3 regions of the Sporomusa termitida genome follow, and region 1 is predicted to be linked to each of the others. Evidence: riboswitches for the same ligand, from Rfam matches in the RefSeq annotation. Region 1 holds a riboswitch; each other region holds the start of a gene.
The links. Region 1 has a riboswitch for cobalamin ahead of SPTER_RS09320 (hypothetical protein). Riboswitches for the same ligand answer to the same signal wherever they lie in the genome.
Positions count from the first base shown of each region.

Region 2: linked by a shared signal. The riboswitch ahead of SPTER_RS01645 (sirohydrochlorin cobaltochelatase) and the one ahead of SPTER_RS09320 (hypothetical protein) in region 1 are both predicted to bind cobalamin.
Region 3: linked by a shared signal. The riboswitch ahead of cobI (precorrin-2 C(20)-methyltransferase) and the one ahead of SPTER_RS09320 (hypothetical protein) in region 1 are both predicted to bind cobalamin.

Region 1 covers NZ_CP036259.1:2,029,185-2,036,193, reverse strand. The annotation lists gene SPTER_RS09325 (TonB-dependent receptor) at 1-2,026, opposite strand, end outside; cobalamin riboswitch at 2,401-2,583, opposite strand; gene SPTER_RS09320 (hypothetical protein) at 2,724-2,933, opposite strand; cobalamin riboswitch at 3,097-3,283, opposite strand; cobalamin riboswitch at 3,531-3,712, opposite strand; gene SPTER_RS25620 (hypothetical protein) at 3,910-4,044, opposite strand; gene SPTER_RS24695 (hypothetical protein) at 4,407-4,577, shown strand; gene SPTER_RS09315 (ribonuclease J) at 4,920-6,539, opposite strand; gene dapA (4-hydroxy-tetrahydrodipicolinate synthase) at 6,807-7,009, opposite strand, start outside.
Region 2 covers NZ_CP036259.1:352,108-359,116, forward strand. The annotation lists gene SPTER_RS01640 (diguanylate cyclase domain-containing protein) at 1-1,613, shown strand, start outside; cobalamin riboswitch at 1,755-1,933, shown strand; gene SPTER_RS01645 (sirohydrochlorin cobaltochelatase) at 2,283-3,215, shown strand; cobalamin riboswitch at 3,444-3,625, shown strand; gene SPTER_RS01650 (TIM barrel protein) at 4,120-5,094, shown strand; gene SPTER_RS01655 (ABC transporter substrate-binding protein) at 5,091-6,056, shown strand; gene cobN (cobaltochelatase subunit CobN) at 6,265-7,009, shown strand, end outside.
Region 3 covers NZ_CP036259.1:4,564,837-4,571,845, reverse strand. The annotation lists gene SPTER_RS21100 (HD-GYP domain-containing protein) at 282-866, shown strand; gene serS (serine--tRNA ligase) at 1,203-2,471, shown strand; cobalamin riboswitch at 2,836-3,019, shown strand; gene cobI (precorrin-2 C(20)-methyltransferase) at 3,125-3,847, shown strand; gene SPTER_RS21085 (FecCD family ABC transporter permease) at 3,844-4,902, shown strand; gene SPTER_RS21080 (ABC transporter ATP-binding protein) at 4,911-5,675, shown strand; gene SPTER_RS21075 (ABC transporter substrate-binding protein) at 5,711-6,652, shown strand.

The DNA.
Region 1 (7,009 bases):
AGTAAGAATCAGGCGAATCGGGACGGTTCCCGTATTTAGTCTGGGCCTTGGTATTCAGATAGGTAGCCGACAGATCGAGGTCCCACTTGTCCCATTTGAGGCTGCTCTGTAGTTCCACGCCATTAGCTTTGCCTTTGGCCGCATTGCTATAGCACCAATAGTCATAACCATCACGCCGGAGCTGCAGCATATTGTCCGAATCACGGCCAAAATAGGTTAAGGCAAAATTGGATTTGGCATTAAGCATATTCCCCTGATACAGTACGCTAAAGTCCCATTGCGTGCCTTCCTCGGGCAACGGAAACATCGCGTCGGTGCGGTCCGAATCCGGCTTAGGCAGGATGCCGGCCCCGTCCCCGGCAATCTCATAAAGGTTTAAGAGCCGGTAGTAGGTGCCGAAGGTCGAACGCAGCGTCCAGTGATCGTCGAGCTGCTTTTTGAGGGCAGCCTGCCAGGTAGCCTTGCCATTAGACTGCTCATCTTGGCTATGTGTCCAGGGATGTTCCGGGTTGGCATACCGCGAATAGCCGGTAACCTGGGAATAATTATAACGAACGCTGGGCGTGAACCAGAAATCGCCGGCTTTGTTCAGGGTAATCGTGTCCTGGAGCTGGATATTGAACATATCTTGCTCATATTTATATCGATACCGGTAGTGAGCGGCATAATTAATATTATCCATGCCATTGCCGTCAATGCGCAGGGTTTCATGGGAGTAGTTGGCCATGAATTCCAGCAGATGGTTGGACCCGGCCTTGTAGCTGCCATCCAGCGCCCCGCCGAAACGGCCGGAATTGTAGCTGCTCCATTCGCGCAGGGGGCCGATGAAGTGGCCGTTGCCCGGATTGACTAATTCCTGAATACGGCGAATATCCGAATGGTAGTCTTTGTCCTCATCCTGATAATCCAGCCGCCAGCCCCATTCCATGTTGCCCGCATTATCCCTCCGGCCTACCTGCAGCGCCTTGTCGGTTTGGTTCTGCCGCCGCCCTTGATTTATCTGATAGGCGTCTTTCATCCTCCGGACATAGTCATTCTCTGTCTGATCCACTAAGGGGTCAGGGGGAGCGATAAAGTGCGAGGGAAGATCCTGCCAAATACTCTTTACGGCATCCGGCAGCCCTCGGTCGATGTTCTTCCAGCTACCCTTGATCAGCCAGTGGTCATCCTGCCATTTGATCAGGACGTCGGTATTTTTGTAATCGTTGTTCTGGCGGACCCGGGTGGCATCCTGGGTGGGTTGGCTTTCAAAGACCTCCCAATAATTGTGGGCGGGAAACTTTGCAAACATAGGTCCCATATCGGGATCATTTAACATATCTTGGATGGAAGTCCAACCAAAGATGGGGGCATACATTTCATAAACTGGTTGAATTGATTCCTCAAATTGAGCCATAGACCGATCGTACTGGGCCTGTGCTCCGGCCGCCAATTTTTGGGCCTCAAAATTTGTATATTTGAAATTCCCGTCGCTCTGGTCGCGGTTGATGCCGACCAGCAGGCTGCCTTTGCCCAGCGGCATGTCAAGCTCCAGGCTGCCGCTGTAGCCGCCATAGGAGCGCTGGCCGAAGGAGGCGGATACATTTGCCTTTTCCGGCTTTTTGGTGACAACGTTGATGACGCCGCCCATATAAGTGCCGCCGAAACGGGCCGGGACATAGCCCCGGTAGACCTCAATGCGGGCTACATTTTTCACCGGAATGGTGGACAAATCGACAGCCGCGTCGCCGCCGAGATTGACCAGTACGCCGTCAACGAACACACCGACCTGGGCCGCCGTGCTGCCCCGGACGCTGACAGTGGTGTACTGTCCCTTGCCCATAACTTCCCGGATATGGACGCCGGGTACGTCTTTCAGAAGTTCAGGCAACGTTTTTTGCTCGCCTTTGTATTTATCGGGTTCAATGACGGTTACGGTGCCGGGCGAGAGCTTGGACTCCCAGTCGGGGCGTGGTGCTTCCACCGTTACCGCTTCCAATGCGTATTCCTTTTGCCAGGGTTTGTCGCGGTTTGCTTCTTCATTAATTTCCCGCAATCGCTCGCTGTCAGTTGCCGGCGCAACTTCCCCGGTTTCCTGCGCCTGCTTGCCGTCAGGCGCGGTTGCTGTTTCGTTTGTCTCCTGCGATTGTTCGCTGCCGGCCGCATAGACAAAGCTATAAAATGTTGGCGTGGTGCTTAGCGCCAGCGCACAGGCGATACTAACCGCCAGAACTTTTTTCTTTAACCTGCGTTGCTTCAATATAAAACCTCTCTCTTTCCGATTATGCTACGATGATGAAATATGCATACCATAAATAATACCAAATAAAAAAACTCCCTTGTTGGGAGTGTTTACGCTAACCGACCGGAATCCGGCCTTGGTTTTCACGTAATCTCCTCCCCATACCTCGTGGGTAAAAACGGTGATTGCTGGATAAGGCAGTTCTCCTGACTCCGGTTCATAACCATCCCGCGCCTTCCCAAAGCAGTAGCTTCAGTGGCATATATGCGAGATTGCTCCCCGTTACAGTGGCGGGACCGCGCCGGCATTTAACCGGACTTCCCTATTAAGCCCCGAAGGGCACCTATCCCAACGTTATGTTGTTGTTTTCCTATTCATCTTATGTGTGCTTTCAGGATAATAGTACTCTTTTGACCACATTTTTTTTACTGGCTTTATTCCGTTCATCCAGCGAAAATTTCTGTGATGTTTGCGTGTCCGGCTCAATAAGCGATATCGCTTATTAATCGCGGGCTCCTTTCTTCTTACACTTGATACCAAATTCCACATAGCTTTGCAGAGCTTCAATAATCAACTCTTCCTGCTGCGAACTGCTGGCTGCCGTTGTAGTATTTTCTGAAGCTTCACTGATGATTTGCTTGACCTGACTCGAACGATAGCCGCAATCCAAAAGCTTCTGTGTTAACCGGTTGATCTGTTCCTGTTTTGTCAATCTAATCTACCCCTATACTGTCGACAGTAATTATTCGATTCGCACCTGCTGTTTTGCAGGCTTTAGTCTTTTTCCCTCCTTTTTCGGTAACGATTTGCCTTGTGCAAGGATAAAGCTCACACAAGCTGCAGCCTAATCTTCTCCCTGTTCATCGCAGGTTAAGCGAAGATTTTCCGTACAGGCAGTTCTCCTGGCTCCAGTTCATCACCTGCCCAGCCTTCCCGGAATGTTTATCTCTTCCAGTGGCATTGTAGGGCTGACTCTCTGTTACAGTGGCGGGACCGCGCCGGTCTTTAACCGGACTTCCCTATTAAGCCTTCTAAAAAGGCACCTGTACCATGATTATTCGTTTATGTTTGTGGGTCCGTTTCCCGCTATGTTTATGTTACAACAGCTACTGAAGATTGTACCTCGTGAGAAGCATCCACTTAGCAGCTTGATAAAAGTTTCGTTTCTGTTTGTCCACCATTATGCAAAATAAAAGAAGCCTCCCTGAGATGATAGCATCCAGAAAGGCCTCTTGTAAGCCGACAAAGCTGTCGGCACAAAATGCAACATTGCACTAGCAATCCCCTTCCCGGTCCATCGCAGGTTAAAACGGTGATTGTTATGCAGGCAGTTCTCCTGGCTCTGGATCATTGCTCCACCAAACCTTCCCAGGAACCTTTGCTCCCAGTGGCATACATGGTTTTGCTCCCCATTACAGTGGCGGGTCCGCGCCGGCATTTAACCGGCTTTTCTGTTAGGCTCTTCCGAGCACCTGCACCAAAAATATATTATATTCTATTTTTTTATAAGGATTCCTTTGTTTTTTCTTTGATTAAAATATAACAGCAGTGGGTAATTTTGTCAATATACAGATTTTCTTGTATACATTATATTGTGAATATTAGATGATAACACTTTTGTATTGCAAGTATACTTCAAAGGAATCCTTCTGTAAATACCCTAAATAAGGGATTGATGATATTATTCGTTAAAGAAATTGAGGTATTTTCTTGCCCTGCTTTGCCAGATAAACATTGTTGCCTTCTTCCCATTCTTCTTTAGTGAATATAGCATCAATGGCAGGACAGTCGTACCATTCCCCGCCCCATACCTGAATACCCATATAAACTGGTTTAGTTACTACAGCAGTAATTACCCCTTCATACCAAAAGTCTCTGCTTTAAGGTCTTTTCTTTTCGTCCATTTGGCATTGCTTTCATAGGGTATTTTATATTGGTTATTCAGCTTGTTCCTCAGATGATACCCTGTCTAAAACTGCCCATTCCCCATCAGCGTGTACAATTTCCATTAACTGGCTCATCGTAAATCCTCCCCCTCAATGTGTCCGATAAAAACGCGCTTCTGAACCCGCGTTCTATCTACATTTTACGGTTTTTGGTGTTTTTACTCAAACCAGTATTTTGGTGTTTTTCGCCATTAAGGGCTGGTTGGTTCTTTCCCTGGCAGTTTTTCGTTCCTTAATGAATGAGTTTTCCGGTTGGCCGCTACCGCACAGATCACCGCAGAGGCGGCCGCCAGCCGGCCGCCACGCTGCTCCTGGCAGGCAGAATCACAGGGGAATTTGAAACTGCCCCTTTACTATTTATAGGCAACCTGTGTCAAGAGAACCGTCCCCATGACACATTATTCCGGTAACATATTTTTTTACCAAACATAATATGTAATAAATAACAAGCAGAGGTGGGACTATTTATGCTATTCTGGTTGGTTTTTGCCGCAATCGTATTTTTTCTGGTATCCCATTTTTGGGTGCTGTTGCTGGCCTTACTCTTTTTCTGGTTTATTTAACCGCTGCGGTCTTCTGAGAAGTGGGTGCCTGGCCAAAACATACGCAAGCCCTGGCGTATTTAGCGGCAAGCTGACTACGCCAGGGCTTTTATACCATAATCAGAAAGGAATCTGCTTTCTGATTATGTCAGGAACGACTGCGGCTTCTGCCGGCGTCTAAATGACTTGGCAGAAGTCAAGTTTTTCTAGTTAAACTTCCATAATGATAGGCAGAATCATCGGCCGCCGGCGTGTGCGTTCATATAAATATTTGCCCAGGGTATCACGGACATTGGACTTAATTGCTGCCCATTCGGTAATATTATTGAGCTCGCATTTTTCCAGGGCCTGTTTAACCCGCTCCTTGGCATCCTCCATCAGCTGCTCAGACTCACGGACATAAACAAAACCGCGGGATACAATGTCCGGACCGGCAGCTACCTGACCGCGCTGCTTATCCATCGTGACCACAATAATAAGGATGCCGTCCTGCGACAGCTGCCGGCGGTCCCGCAGGACGATATTCCCCACATCGCCAACCCCCAGGCCATCCACCAGGACATTGCCTGAGGTTACCTTGCCGGTTACAGCGCCCTTGTCGGCAGTAAATTCCAGAACCTGGCCATTTTCGGCAACAAAAATATTTTCCTTGGCCATACCTAAGGACTGGGCCAGTTTAGAATGCTTAATCAAATGCCGGTATTCGCCATGTACGGGGATAAAGAACTTCGGCCGCAGCAGATTGTGCATCAGCTTAAGCTCTTCCTGGCTGGCATGCCCGGATACGTGGATGCCGGAGGTGGATTCATAAACAACCTCGGCGCCCTGCCGGAAAAGAAAGTCAATCGTCCGTGATACCAGCTTCTCGTTGCCGGGTATCGGCGTGGCCGAGATAATTACGGTGTCCCCCGGAATAATCTCAACTTTTTTATGATCCGACATAGCCATCCGAGTGAGTGCCGACATGGGTTCACCTTGGCTGCCTGTTGTTAAAATAACGATGCCTGATGAGGGATAATTGTTAATTTCGTCAATATCAACAATAACGCCCTCGGGAATATTTAAATAGCCAAGTTCTAAGGCGATCGTAACAACATTCACCATACTCCGGCCCAGGATGGCCACCCGGCGCCGGTATTTGCAGGCAGTGTCAATTGCCTGTTGAATCCGGTGAATATTGGATGAGAATGAGGCAATAATAATTCGTTCCCGGGCATTGCGAAAGGCATCATCAAAGGTAACGCCCACTGATTTCTCACTTGGCGTATAGCCGGGCCGCTCGGCGTTCGTACTGTCTGCCAGCAGCACCAGCACCCCCTGGTCGCCTAATTCGGCAAATTTGTGAAAATCAGTGACTTTACCGTCAACCGGTGTTTGATCAAGTTTAAAATCTCCTGTATGGACAATGACACCTACAGGCGTTTTAATTGATAAAGCCACCGAATCGGCGATGCTATGGCTTACCCGGATAAAGCCAATGGAAAAATGGCCGATTTGAATCTGATCCCCTGACTTAACAGCATGCAGGTTGCTGGCTGAAACATTGTTTTCCTTCAGGCGTCCCTCTAAGATCCCCAGCGTCAAGCGAGTTCCGTATACGGGAACGCTAAGCTGTTTTAACACATATGGCAAAGCACCAATATGGTCTTCATGCCCATGGGTTAAGACAATAGCCTTGACTAACTCACGGTTGTCCAACAGATAGCTGATATCGGGAATTACCAGATCAATGCCCAGCATGTCATCTTCCGGAAACATTAACCCTGCATCAACTACAATGATCTCATCACCATAACGGATTACCGTCATATTCTTGCCGATCTCCCCCATCCCGCCCAGAGGGATAATCTGTACCTTGCCTGGTTGTCGAGCCAAAAAAACATACACCTCCAAAAATATTAGTCAATTAAGTTGTAACTGCCCGTTCATTTAAGCACATCACTAGAAACCGGCCGTCCTGTCCACTTGTGAATAATTATAACCTATTTAGTATTCGCTGACAACAAGTGGTCTACTCGCTCTTAAATATTATATGCAAAACCTGCCTCCACATACAAAAAAAACCGGTAGCTCGCGCTACCGGTAACCGTTAAATAATTATAACACGCCTAATGCTTGCATGACCTTTGTAAGCTGCGCCGTTTCACCGGCAGTGGGCGGTACTAACGGCAGTCTTACCGGGCCGGCTTTGATACCGATCAGGTTAACCGCCTCTTTGATCGGAATGGGATTGGTGGTAACAAATATCACCCGGAAGAAAGGCAGGAGTTCCAGATGCAGGTCCTTAGCCTTGGCCATAT
Region 2 (7,009 bases), 1.7 Mb from region 1:
ACGAGCGTTATGATGGCAATGGCTACCCCAATAAACTCAAAGCCTTGGAAATCCCCTTGCCAGCCAGGATCATTCATATTGCCGAAGCCGTTGATGTTATGACGACAATCCAGAATTATCAGCAGGTAAGAAGCTGGCATGAAGCTATGGGTGAGCTGGAACGGGCGGCTGACAGTCAGTTCGACCGGGCTCTGGTAAAAGCCTTTTTGGCATTAGAACCGGCTATGTTTGCTGCCGGCAGGATGGGCGCCGGCCAGGCAGCGAGACAGGAAAAGCAGCAGCTGGTTTTATCTGCCGGCAGTGTTGGGCATTACCTGGAGAATATAGCAAATTTAGGGGTCATTTGTTTGGATAAAAACAATACAGTTGTATTTTGTAATGCCTGTGCAGAGCAGATACGGCAATTGCCTGAAGGTACTTTATTAGGTAAAAACTTTTTAGACAGTTATCCCCAGCACCGGCGAAAAATTCTCGAGGACAAGCTGGGGCAGCTGCGGGCTGGTAAAAAAAAGGCATGGTATCGCCTAATGGGCCGTAATGGGCGGTTTATTGAGAACCGGTATTCACGGGTAACGGATGCCAGTGGTAAGTTTATCGGCACTGTTTTGGTCACAATTGATGTGACCGAGCGGGAGAAAGTGGCCCGCAGTCTGAATGCCGCCCTGGAAAGGCAGGCCGCCTTGTATCAGGCAGCCCAGATCATCACCTCCTCGTTAAGTATTGCCGAGATCATTGACGGCATCCTGAGGATTATAAGAAAGACGATGGTGGTTAACAAGGCCGAAATTTATTTATCAAGTGAAACCAACGACGGTATCCCGGCTATGCATACGCATGAGTACAGCCGCAGTGAGCCGATTGAAGGCCAGGAGGGTTACCGTGAGGCGGCAAACCAGGTTTACAGTACTTTGCGGACAGTCATGGCTGCTGATGAACAGGGCAAGCTGGCAAAATATTATGTCCCGCTTATCTACCGGCGTGATTTACTGGGGATATTATATATTGAAAGAACCAGTCCGGGTGAGGAGTCGCAGGAACGGCTGGAGCTTCTGGAAGCACTGGCCAGCCAGACTGCGATTGCGATTAGGAATGCCCGCCTGCACGAGGAAGTCCAGTACCTGGCCGAGTATGATAAATTGACAGGCTTACTGAACCGCCATTCCTTTGACCGGTTTTTTGCAGAGCAGTGCCGGCAGGCCGCAGAGCAGCCGGCGCCGGTTACACTGCTGATGATTGACATTAATGGCCTAAAGCTTGTCAATGACCAATATGGGCATGTGGCCGGTGATATGTTAATTAAGGCTGCTGCTCAGGTTGTGAAAAATAGTATCAGCAGTGACGACCGCGCTTTTCGCTATGGTGGTGATGAGATTGTTGTGCTGCTGCCGGGGGTTTCTCTCCCGGAAGCACAGATTATTATTAAGCGGATACAACGCAATAGCAAATGGTGGCAACCGGGCATTGTTGCTAATGTGTATGCTGATTTGACTCTCAGTGTCAGCATTGGCGCCGCCGCGAGCAGCGAAGTCAGTCTGGAATGCCTGATTCAGGAGGCTGATAAACGCATGTATGAAAGTAAGCGTCTTTATTATAAGTCGCTGGATGTAAAATGATGGATCGATTTGGCATAACAGGCCTTTAGTGGCGGATGCTGCCGCATGATAAATTTAGAATAGAGTGATAATTGCAGACAATCATTTTTTAAGGATTGACAATCATTTCTTGAGGTGTTATGCTAATTTCACAGAGGACAACTTAATATGTTTGAAATAGGTGCCTAAAGGCTTAATAGGGAAGTCCGGTTTAATGCCGGCGCGGTCCCGCCACTGTAACGGGGAGCTAGCTTAAGATATACCACTGAGCATTTGTCTTGGGAAGGTTTAAGTGAGCCATGAGCCGGAGTCAGGAGAACTGCCTATTTGACAATCGCCGTTTATTACCCACGAGGCATGGGGAGGGGATTACAGTAGACGCTGGCATAAAATAGCGTATCTGGCTTAATTCACTCCTGGTTAACAGCCAGGAGTTTTTTTATAAGACTACTGTTTATTACTCCCAACTTTAACGGTTGGGAGTTTTAATTTAATGACATTCTTCTCAACGCTCCTTTTGAATTGCGCATTGGCGCGGGTCTCTAGCAGACCTTTCTTTTTACAGTTTTACTATCATATAAATATTTTATTGCAGTGAGGAGGCTGCCTATGAGGTAATCAGCAGGTGAAGAATTGCGGGGATTTTCTCCAGGCATTCGTTATGTAAAATTTAAAGGAGTTGTTTTATTTATGAAAAAAATTTTTTCCTTACTTACCACGATCTGTATGCTGGCCGTATTTGGTTGCGTCAGCCTGATCCCGTCGCTGGCTGCGGCTGCACCGGCTGCGGCTGGTAAAAAGGCTATTTTGGTTGTGAGTTTTGGTACAACCTACCACGACACACTGAAAGCAACTATTGAAGCAGTTGAAAATAAAATACAGGCTGAATTCCCTGATTATGAAGTGCGCCGGGCATTTAGCTCCCGGATTATCATTAAAAGATTAGCCGAACGTGACGGTATCAAGATTGATACTGAGAAACAAGCGCTTGACCGCCTCAAAGCCGAAGGCTTTACTGAAGTTATTGTACAACCTATGCAAATTACCGCCGGTGAAGAATATGAGCTGATTAAAAGTGCGGTGGCCCATGCGCAAGCGGCTAAAACCTTTGAAAAGCTTACAATTGGCAGACCCCTGCTTTACTATATGGGCCAGGAAGACACCACCGATGATTATCAGGCAGTAGTCGAAGCATTAGCAACCCAATACCCGAAACTTAAGAAGAATGAAGCTGTCCTGCTGCTGGGCCACGGCGGGCTCCACCCTGCCACTGCTACCTATCCTGCCCTGCAGGAAAAACTACAGGATGCAGGCTATAAAAATGTATATGTTTATACTGTAGAAGGCTATCCTACCCTGGAAGGTACGATTGACAAGCTGAAAGCCAATAAAGTCAAAAAAGTAACCCTGATGCCGTTAATGCTGGTAGCCGGCGATCATGCCGTCAATGATATGGCCGGTGACGAAAGTGATTCCCACAAAACTCAGCTTATTGCCGCCGGTATTAAAGTTGACACCTATATCCATGGCTTAGGCGAAAATGAAAAAATCCAGGATATCTATGTTCAACATATAAAAGATGCGATTGATGAACTTAATAATCCTGAAGCTAAAAACCATTAAAAACAGGCAAACTGTAAAAACACATCTCCAATGTTTTTTGGAGATGTGTTTTGCTTTGCATATAAAAAGCAGCATAAATAATACAAGCAGGTTATTGTCTTCCTGATGCAAGCAAAAAAGAAAAAAATATCTGAAAATTACGGATTGTTGGAATATATGCAAAATCCCGCGGAAACTATTGACAAGCTTCTTACTGTTCGATAAACTAAAATCGAACCTGTTTTGTAATTTAATACTGTTGAGTTGGGTGCCCAATGGGCTTAATAGGGAAGACCGGTGAGAAACCGGCGCGGTCCCGCCACTGTAACGGGGAGCAAGCTTAAGATATGCCACTGGGGATAAGATTCCCGGGAAGGTTTAAGCAAGCGATGAGCCGGAGCCAGGAGAACTGCCTAGCTGACAATCGCCGTTAGAGACCCACGAGGTATGGGGAGGGGATTACAGTTAAGCGCGTATCTTCTCGGGTATACTCAAGAAGTTAGCGATCTGCTGAATTCACTCCTGGTATTAAGTACCAGGATTTTTTTATTGCCATATTGTAGCTATACCCCCGTAGGCCCTGACCATGCGGGGGACGGTTTAAGGAGGGAAATGAAGTGTCACAATATGTTCCAGCTAATTGGCCGGTTGACAAACTTAATTGGTCAGCGCGAGGTTGTTACAGGTTATCGGACTGTGTACCTAGTGGTAATACTTCCATCCTGAAAACATATGAAACATTGACGTTAAACAGAGCGCAGAGCAAAAGTGTGCGGTTGCCCTTATCAGCGGGTAAGGGCTGAGTCTAAGTCATATGCTTACCGGCTTACGCCATCGAGTAGCTAAAAAATAAAAGCTTTAGAGGCAGATGCCAACCTTTCGCAGGCGGCATCTTTCTTCTTCCGGCACAGTAAAGGATGTACATATGCTACAGCTTGTAAATTTGTCAAACTATACGACTGATAATGATCTCATCAACAATAATGGGGAATGTCTGCAGAGATTTTTGCATTGTCACCATTTAGACGGCATTGAGATGATGTTTTGCGGGCCGTTGGATGAAACTCTCCATAAAAAAGAATGGATCCATGGCGTTCATCTCCGCTTCTGGCCCTGGTGGCTCGATTTTTGGCGTGGCGATCAGTGTGCATTATTAAAGCAGTTTGGCAATGAGGCTGCTATCAGGGACTGTTATGGCGGTATAACCAGGGAAGAGTGGCTTACTGTTTACCGGGAGAACATTATGGCCGCCAAGCAGGCGGGAGCTAAGTATGTTGTGTTCCATGTCAGTCATGCCCGCATCTCCGAATTGTTTACCTGGAAATTTCATGCCTCCGACCGGGAGGTAATTGAAGCAACGGTAGAGGTTATTAACGCACTCCACAGCTCGATACCTGCAGATATGACCCTGTTGTTTGAAAATCTGTGGTGGCCGGGGCTAACCTTGCAGAGCAAGGAACTGACAGCGTATCTGCTGGAGGGCGTAGCTCACCGGAATGTTGGCATTATGCTGGATACGGGGCACCTGATGAATACCAATCCGGCCTTACGAACCCAGGCCGAGGGCATTGACTACATTCTTAGAACAATATCCCGGCTCGGCAGCTACAGCCAGTATATTAAGGGGATTCATCTGCATCACTCCTTGTCGGGCGAATATATCAGGGAAAGTCAAAACAGGCGGCAGCACCAGGAGCAATATTCAATGACTGAACTTATGCATCATGTACTTAAGATTGATGAGCATCTACCGTTTAGTGTGCCCGAAGCAGGGCGCATTGTGGATTATATACAGCCTGACTACCTGGTACATGAGTTTATGAAAAATACAATGAGTGAATGGATTGAGAAAATTAACTGCCAGCAACAGGCATTAAGCAGGGTGAGGTCAGATATATGAGATATTTTCAGATAATCAAACCGATCGTATTTTTACTCTGCCTATTGCTTTTGTGCGCAGGCTGTGCTAATCAGCAGAGACCCCAGGCCGAGCCGTCGGCGGCCGGCTATGAGGTAAGAGACGGCCAGGGAAATGTACTGAAATTGCGGGGGAAACCCCAGCGGATTATATCTTTGTCGGTCAGTACCGATGAAATTCTGCTGGGCCTGGTACCGTCAGGGCGGATTGCCGCCCTGACTTATCTGGCAGATGACGGCGGCCTGTCCAATATTACCGAACAGGCTAAGGCCGTACCGGCGAGAATACGGGCTAACCCGGAAGTTGTCATTGCCCTGCAGCCTGATCTCGTGATTGTGCCGGACTGGCAGCCGCTAGAGTTTGTGCAGACAGTCCGGGATGCAGGTTTTCCCGTCTATATTTATCAATGGCCTAATTCCATTGAAGAAATCAAAAACGTAATTTTGGAGATTGCCCGGGCGGTCGGCGAACCGGAGGCGGGAGCGAAGCTGGTTGCCGATATGGACAATACGCTGGCCGAGGTTGTTGACAGGGTCAGGCCGATACCTGACAGCCAAAGGCCGGTGGTGGTCCGTTTTTCCCTGATGGGTGGCAGTGACGGTAAAGGCACGACTTTTGACGATATCTGCCAGTATGCCGGCGTGAAAAACGGGGCCGCCCTTGCCGGGCTGGGGATGAATGATATATTGTCCAAGGAACAGCTGGTCAAGGTGAATCCTGACATACTGTTAATGCCAACCTGGGATTACACCGGCAAAACCGATATGGCGCAATTTGCCGCCGATATCCAGAATGATCCGGCCCTGCAGTCGGTTAAGGCCATTCGCCGGCAGCAGCTTGTCTCAATACCTGAACGGTATTTGGTTTGTACATCGCAGTACATAGTTTGGGGTGTAAAAAACCTGGCCAGCTATGCCTATCCTCAATATTTCCCTGAGAAGTAACGTAGTGGTCCGCCTACATTGAAAGCGTAAAATAATTCACGGGAATTTTTTCGCAAGACGAGGCGGAGGAGGCGCACATATCGGACATATGTAAGCCGACGACAACGAAGTATGGCGGAAAAAGGCCCATGAAGTAATTATGATTTCAGTGTAGGCGGACCAGTAGTGCCGACAAGGGAAAATGCAAGCAGCAGTGGGGGAAAACCATATGGGAAACATAATATTTTTAACGAATATTGACCGCCAACACAGCATGCTGGTAAAGGCAAGCCGCCGGCTGCAAGAAGCAGGCCGGCTAGCCAGCAACATCGACATTGTTTTTCTTAACGACAGTATGGTATGGGGACCGGAATGGCAGCAGCGCTTCCGTGTCTGTGACGTCGTGCTGTTTTCCTGGATGGGGATGGGGCGGGATACGCACTTTTTGCAAAAGGCCGGCGATTTCCTGCGGCAAAAAGGGATAACCCATACTATGCTGGCAACTGAACCTCAGCCCGAAGACACTCTTTACGGCGTAACAGCGGCGGAACGGGAACAGCTGCGCCGGTATTTAGTCTATAGCGGCCTCGATAATTATTGTAATTTCTGTTTGTACCTGAGCAGCCGCTATGGCCGGGATACCTGCGAATTCCAACAGCCGCAGCCACTGGTATGGAACGGTATTTTTCATCCCCGGGCCGCCGGCATATATACGGATGTTGCCGAATACCGGCAGCACCATTGCCAGGCAGGCCGCCCGACGATAGGCCTGTTGTTTCCGCGGGATGAATGGATATGGGCCGATCTGGCGTACCCAACAGCGCTTATTGATGAGATTGAGGCCCGGGGCATGAATGTAATCGCCGCGTTCAGCCACTGGGCGCGCAGTGCTGAGTTTGGCGCTCAGGGGATCGATGACGCTTTCAAAAGCTATTTTTATGATGATGGGTTGCCCGGCATTGATGTGCTGATTA
Region 3 (7,009 bases), 2.5 Mb from region 1:
AATTAAAATTCCTTTGGAGAAATGGAAAAAAATCTAGTCCCTGCTGCCGCTGCTCAATTGACTAGGCAAGCATGTATTTTTAGTAAACTTTATGTATTAAATAGTAGGATATAATTGTTTTGCCGGCAATATAATTTAATAGAGTGTAAATAAAATAGCTTGACGCTCCTTGTCCTGCCAATTAGAATAGAATTAATTACATAATATTACCTTATAAACTTTATTGTCTACTGTAGATGCCGGTAAAAGGCTGGACCACATCAAGAAAGGAATTAAAGTTCATGAGCATAATTGAGGCGCTTTGTGATGTGATCGGCGAACGGGATAGATATACAGTCGAACATAGCAAAAATGTGGCTTGCCTAATGGCTGGTTTCGCTGAATATGCAGAACTCCCTGTGGAAGATGTGACCCTTGCTTATGTTGTCGGGATCGTTCATGATGTGGGTAAAGTCAGTGTTCCTGATGATATTTTAAATAAATCAGGAGACCTGACAGACGCTGAACTTGCAGTTATCAGACAGCATCCTGATGTTGGTGCTGATATTTTGGCTGAGGTTGAGGGACTGAATAGGATCGCCACAATTGTCCGTCATCATCATGAACGATATGATGGTAAAGGGTATGGTACCGGCTTGGCAGGGGACTCTATCCCTTTTTTTAGCCGCATGCTGGCGGTATGTGACAGTTTCGATGCCATGACAACTGTGCGTTGTTACCGGCGGGAGCCATTTAGTATCGCTAAAGCGCTGGATGAAATTAGCCGGTGTGCCGGTTCGCAATTTGATCCGGTAATAAGCCGGTGTTTTATTGATTTTATTAATGACTGTCAAAAGTATGATACTTTAACCGCTGCTCATGCTTAAGTGCATTTAAAACTGGCAGTACTGCCAGTACTTTACAATTTGTATTGAATAATGTATAATTTTATAATGCATAATAAATAGTAATCTCAATATCGTTTGTTGCAATGACAGGGCAGCGCATAATTTGGAGTTTTCAGAGAGCTGGCGTGAGGTGCGAGCCGGTAACGTAATTATGTCATCCACCCTATGAGCATGCGGTGATGAGCCGTACGGAACACGCCCGTTATGCGTGCCGAGCGGACTCAGCGAGTCAATCAGGGTGGCAACGCGGGAGAAATTATACTCCCGTCCCTATCACAGGGACGGGAGTTTTTTATGTTAAGGAGGAAGATAAGCATGTTAGATATCAAATTCGTGCGGGATAACCCCGGGGCAATCGAACTGGCGCTGACCAACCGGGGAGCAGCCATGAGCTTGGATGAGTTTATCAGCCGGGAAAAAGAGCGGCGGGGGTTATTAGCCGAAGTAGAAATACTTAAAAACAAGCGGAATACTGTGTCTCAGGAAATCAGCAAAAAGAAAAAAAATGGTGATAATGCTGAGGATATGATTCTGGAGATGCGGGCGGTAGGAGACCGCATTAGCGCTATTGATGCCAAAGTCAAAGAAGCCGAGTCCGCCCTGGCCGCTATTATTATGAGCATTCCCAATGTACCGCATGCCTCTGTGCCTGTGGGTAAAGATGAACATGACAACAAAGAAATTCGCCGCTATGGTACGCCGCGTGACTTTGCTTTTACACCGCTTGCTCATTGGGAAATTGGTGAAAAATTAGGTATTCTTGACTTTGAGCGGGGCGGTAAAGTAACCGGCGCCAGGTTTACTTTTTACAAAGGTCTGGGTTCCCGGCTGGAACGCTCGTTAATCAACTTTATGCTTGACCTGCATACCCAACAACATGGCTACACTGAGTTTTTCCCCCCATTTATTGTCAATGAAGCCAGCATGATTGGCACAGGTCAGTTGCCTAAGTTTGCGCAGGATATGTTTAAGCTGGAAGGTCTTGACTATTATCTTATTCCAACGGCCGAAGTACCAATTACTAACCTGCATCGCCAGGAAATTCTGGATGCCAAGGATCTGCCGCTTTATTATACAGCCTACAGCGCGTGTTTCCGGGCTGAAGCCGGCGCTGCCGGCCGAGACACCCGGGGCCTTATTCGTCAGCACCAGTTCAACAAAGTAGAGATGGTTAAGTTCAGCCTGCCGGAAGAGTCGTATAATGAGCTGGAAAAGCTGACTCTTAATGCGGAAAAAGTATTGCAGCTGTTAGGTTTGCCGCACAGAACCATGTTATTGTGTTCAGGTGACATGGGGTTCTCATCGGCAAAGACATACGATCTGGAGGTATGGCTGCCTAGCTTTAACACCTATCGCGAGATTTCATCCTGTTCTAACTTTGAAGATTTCCAGGCCCGGCGGGCAGAGATTAAATTTCGCCGTGAGCCAAAAGCAAAACCAGAGTTTGTCCACACTCTAAACGGATCGGGTGTGGCAATTGGCCGGACGGTTGCCGCTGTTTTGGAGAATTACCAGCAAGAAGACGGGTCAGTCATTGTGCCGGAAGTCTTACGGCCTTACATGGGTGTAGATATAATCAGGTAATACAGGACCCCGGCGCTTATGTTGCTTAAAGTGCTGGGGTTTGGTTATCTAGACATGATTAACCGGAACGAGATAGGGGCTTAAAATGTACATAATTATTGCAAATAGCAGTAATAGCAAAAGATATTTTATCATTTCTTCCCCTCCCTCCTTTTTTTACATATTTTGTTTCATTTGTTAATTATAACAAATGAAACAAAATAAATGAAGTTATTACGGTAATAATGTTAGGCTCTAATCGCTTGCATACCTGGCATCCCTGGGGATTATACATAATTAAATAAATTCATTTAATGTATCTGTAGTTGCATTGGCGTAGACATAAATTATCTTGACTTTTAGTACTGTTAATCATACAATTTAAGTAATTCTATATGGAACAGGCGCCCGATCGGGCTTAAAAGGGAAGCCGGTGCGAATCCGGCACGGTCCCGCCGCTGTAATGGTGAGCCAACTGCAATGAGCCACTGAAATAGTAACCTATTTTGGGAAGGCGTAGTCTGGTGATGAGCCTAAGTCAGAAGAACTGCCTGTTTGACAATCACCGTTTTCACCCACGCGCGATGGGGAGGGGATTTGCGTCAATTCGGCAAATAATCTCTGCCACGCCGCGCGTGGACAGAGATTTTATTTTTTAAGGAGTTGTTTAGATTATGTCAGGAATTTTTTACGGTGTCGGTGTAGGCCCCGGCGATCCCGAATTACTCACTTTGAAAGCCATTAATGCCATTAAGTCGGCCGATGTAGTAATTGCTCCCCGGACTGAGAAAAAAGACGAAAGTACGGCGATGTCGATTGCCCGTCCATATATTCAAGAAGGCAGTGAGGTTTTGGAACTGGTATTTCCCATGAACTATAACGCCCAAGCCTTGTCTGAGGCGTGGGTGAGCAATAAAAGCATAATCCTTGGCTTGTTAGATGCCGGCAAGAAAGTTGCTTTTCTAACCTTGGGGGACCCTATGCTTTATAGCACATACATGTATGTGTATCGGCTGCTGGAAGATTCAGGTCATGAAATCGTTAATATTCCTGGCGTTAACTCGTTTTCTGCTATTGGCAACCGCCTGGGAGTGGCACTGGCTGAAGGTGGCGATATTCTGAGCATCGTACCGGCCACCATTGATGAAAAGCGGCTGGAGCAGGTACTGGCGGTATCTGATAATGTTGTTCTTATGAAAGTATATAAAAATTATACGGAAATTGTCGAAAAACTGCAGAAACATGGCATGGTTGAAAATGCTGTTATGGTCTCGAAATGTGGTCTGGAGGGTGAAGAAATTATTCACGACCTGATAACCGCCGGCAGTAAGAAAGTAAACTATTTATCGACCATTCTTACTAAACGCTCCAAAGTGAGTAAACACGCATTGGCATGAGCAGCAGTTCTTTAGCGGCACTTCTGCGGCGCAAACAGGCTAATGTCCGTATAGCAGGCTTGATCCTGCTGGTGGCAACGGTGTTGTTTGCTTTAGCGGCGGTTGGGTTCGGCCGGGCTGATATCAGCATGGTTGATGCGGCGGCTGTTATTTATGGTAAGCTGACTGGCAGCCAGGAAGCCTATAGCTCTATTCATGCTGCTCAGACGGCAATCATCTGGGATATTCGCCTGCCGCGTATTCTGGCTGCTATTGCTGTTGGCGGCGGCCTGGCTGTGGCCGGAGTGGTTTTTCAGGCGTTGCTGATGAATCCTCTGGCTGACTCCTATACCATGGGTGTATCAACCGGCGCTGCTTTTGGTGCCAGCGTTGCCATCTATCTCAATATTTTTGCCCAGGGGGGCCTGCCTGTGACAGTGTTTGCTTTTGGCGGTGCTGTCCTTACATTGTTAATTGTTATGTCAATGGCGCGGGTAAAGGGGTATGTGTCATCGGCGAATCTGGTTATTGCCGGCATTATTGTCAGCAGTATCCTGTCCGCAGCAATCACAATGGTTAAAAGTCTGGCCGGTGAGCAGGTATCAGCTATTGTTACCTGGCTGATTGGCAGTTTGGCGGCTAAAAGCTGGGAGCATGTGGTGTATGCCTGGCCGCTGATTATGGCTGCTTGTTTTTTGTGCTATTATTATGCCGGCGATCTCAATATTTTGTCACTCGGTGACCGTGAAGCGCGCAGTCTGGGTATTAACGTGTCACGACTGCGGACAATTCTCTTGGGCGCCGGCGCACTTATTACGGCCGTATGTGTCGCTATTGGCGGTATTATTGGTTTTGTCGGCCTGATTGTGCCTCACATGGTCAGGATGGTAACTGGTTCGGATAATAAGGCCTTGATTCCGTTATGTGGTCTGACCGGTGGGTTGCTACTCTTGACAGCTGATACTTTTGGCCGGTCGGTTGGCAATATTGAGATACCTGTCGGCGTATTGACAACACTATTAGGCGGCCCTTTCTTTGTATATATTTTCAGGATACGCAATAAGACGCTTGGGTAGGGGCGTTTATGATGATTAAAGTAGAAAACATACAATTTAATTATGGTGATAAACCAGTGCTGCGTGATATTAGCTTGCCTATTCGTCAAGGTAGTTTTACCGGTATCGTAGGACCCAATGGCTCCGGGAAAACGACGTTGCTCAATATCATGACAGGTCAGCTGAAGGCGGCTGCCGGTAGGATAACAATAAAAGCCCGGGATATCACTTCCTACAGAATTGAGGAAGTGGCCCGCTATATTGCTGTTGTACCGCAAAATATGGATATCAGGTTTCCTTATACCTGTCTGGATATTGTCGGCATGGGCCGTACGCCGTTTAAGGCCAGGCTGCAGGGTCTGAACGACGGCGATTTAAGAATCATTGAAAATGCCATGCGGATTACTAATACGCTTACTTTTGCCGGGCGGCTTATTACAGAACTAAGTGGTGGCGAACGTCAACGGGTGTTATTTGCCAAAGCCCTGGCCCAACAGCCGGAAATCCTGTTTTTAGATGAGTCCTTCTCTAATATGGATATTTTTTATAGCATTACGTGTCTGAATCTGCTCAAGGAATTATGTGCAAAGCAGGGATTAACAGTAGTAGCTATTATCCATGATCTTAATCTTGCCAGCGTTTTTTGTTCAGAGGCTGCTGTTCTTAAGGCCGGCCGGCTGGTCGAACAGGGGCCGGCATCAGCTGTACTTAACCCTGAACTTATCCGGGATGTGTTTAAGATCAAGGTAGTACGTGCCGGTGAGGCAGGCCTGGCCGTACTCTCCGACTTGTAAACGGATGAACTTTCGTGAAGGGGAGATATAAGGCAATGAAAATAAAATTTCTAAGCATCACTGGCATTGTTGTGCTGCTGTTGTCCCTGCTGGGCTGTGGATCTCCTAAACAGCCGGTTAGTCCGGGTGAGGGCAACATAAGTATTGTTGATGATTTAAACCAAACGATCGTTCTTGCGCAGCCGGCAAAGCGGATTATTTCTTTGTATTCGGCCCATACTGAAAACCTAATAGCCCTTGGTCTGGGGCCGGAGATTATCGGTGTCAGTACGACTGAATCGGATCCTGTTGCTCAAAATAAACCGGTATTTGACTACCGCGCCGACCCGGAGAAAGTCCTGGCTGCCCAGCCTGATATTGTTATTATCAGACCTTTCATTAAACAAAGTTATCCGGATTTTATTAAAACCTTAGAGCAGGCAAATATTAAAATCGTTTGCCTTTACCCTGAGAAATTCGAGGATTTTGACAGCTATATTCATAAACTCGCGGTATTAACAGGCCGGGAGCAACAGGCTGCTGACCGTCTGGCTGCTTTTCATAACAAGCTCACAGAGATCGCTGACCGTACAGCTAAGGCGCCTGTTAAAAAGCAGGTCTACTTTGAGTCAACTGCCACTGAGTACCGGACAATTACACCGGCAAGTACGCCCGGGACCGTACTTAATCTGGCCGGCGCCATCAACGTGGCTGCCGATGCGCAGGCAATAAAAACAACCGGCAGCATTGCTGCTTATGGCAGTGAGCGTCTCCTGATGAAGGCCGATGAAATAGACGTCTTTCTGGCGCAGCGGGGACCAATGAACCCCGGGATTACTGTCGACGCAATTAAGCAGCGCCCGGGCTTTGATAAAATCAAGGCAGTACGACAGGAACAAGTCTATATTGTTGACGAGAAGCTAGTTTCAAGCCCGACCTTCCGTTTGGCTGAGGGGGTTGAGCAGTTGGCAAAATTGATTTATCCGGAGGTATTTTGACCATGACCTGAACCTGATAAAAATTTCCCGGGCAGCCGCACTTACTAAGTTTCTAGGGAGCAGTGATCGCACTTATATTCGTAGTCGCCTGAAGAGGGGTAGGTAATGCAACAAATTTGCCAGCAATGTAAAACAGTATGTGGGCAGGATGAGATACGTTGTCCCCGCTGCCATAAATTACTGCGGACTTACTGTGACGGAAGTGCACTGAGTGCAAAGCAAAAAAGAAGTGTTACGAATGAAAAAGACCTCAGAGCCGGGAACTCTGAGGTCTTTTTCAAGGGATAAGAGAAATCCTTACCTAAAAGGCACAGGCGGCTTCCGCCGGCGGCCTAAAAGGACTTGTCAAGCCAGGTT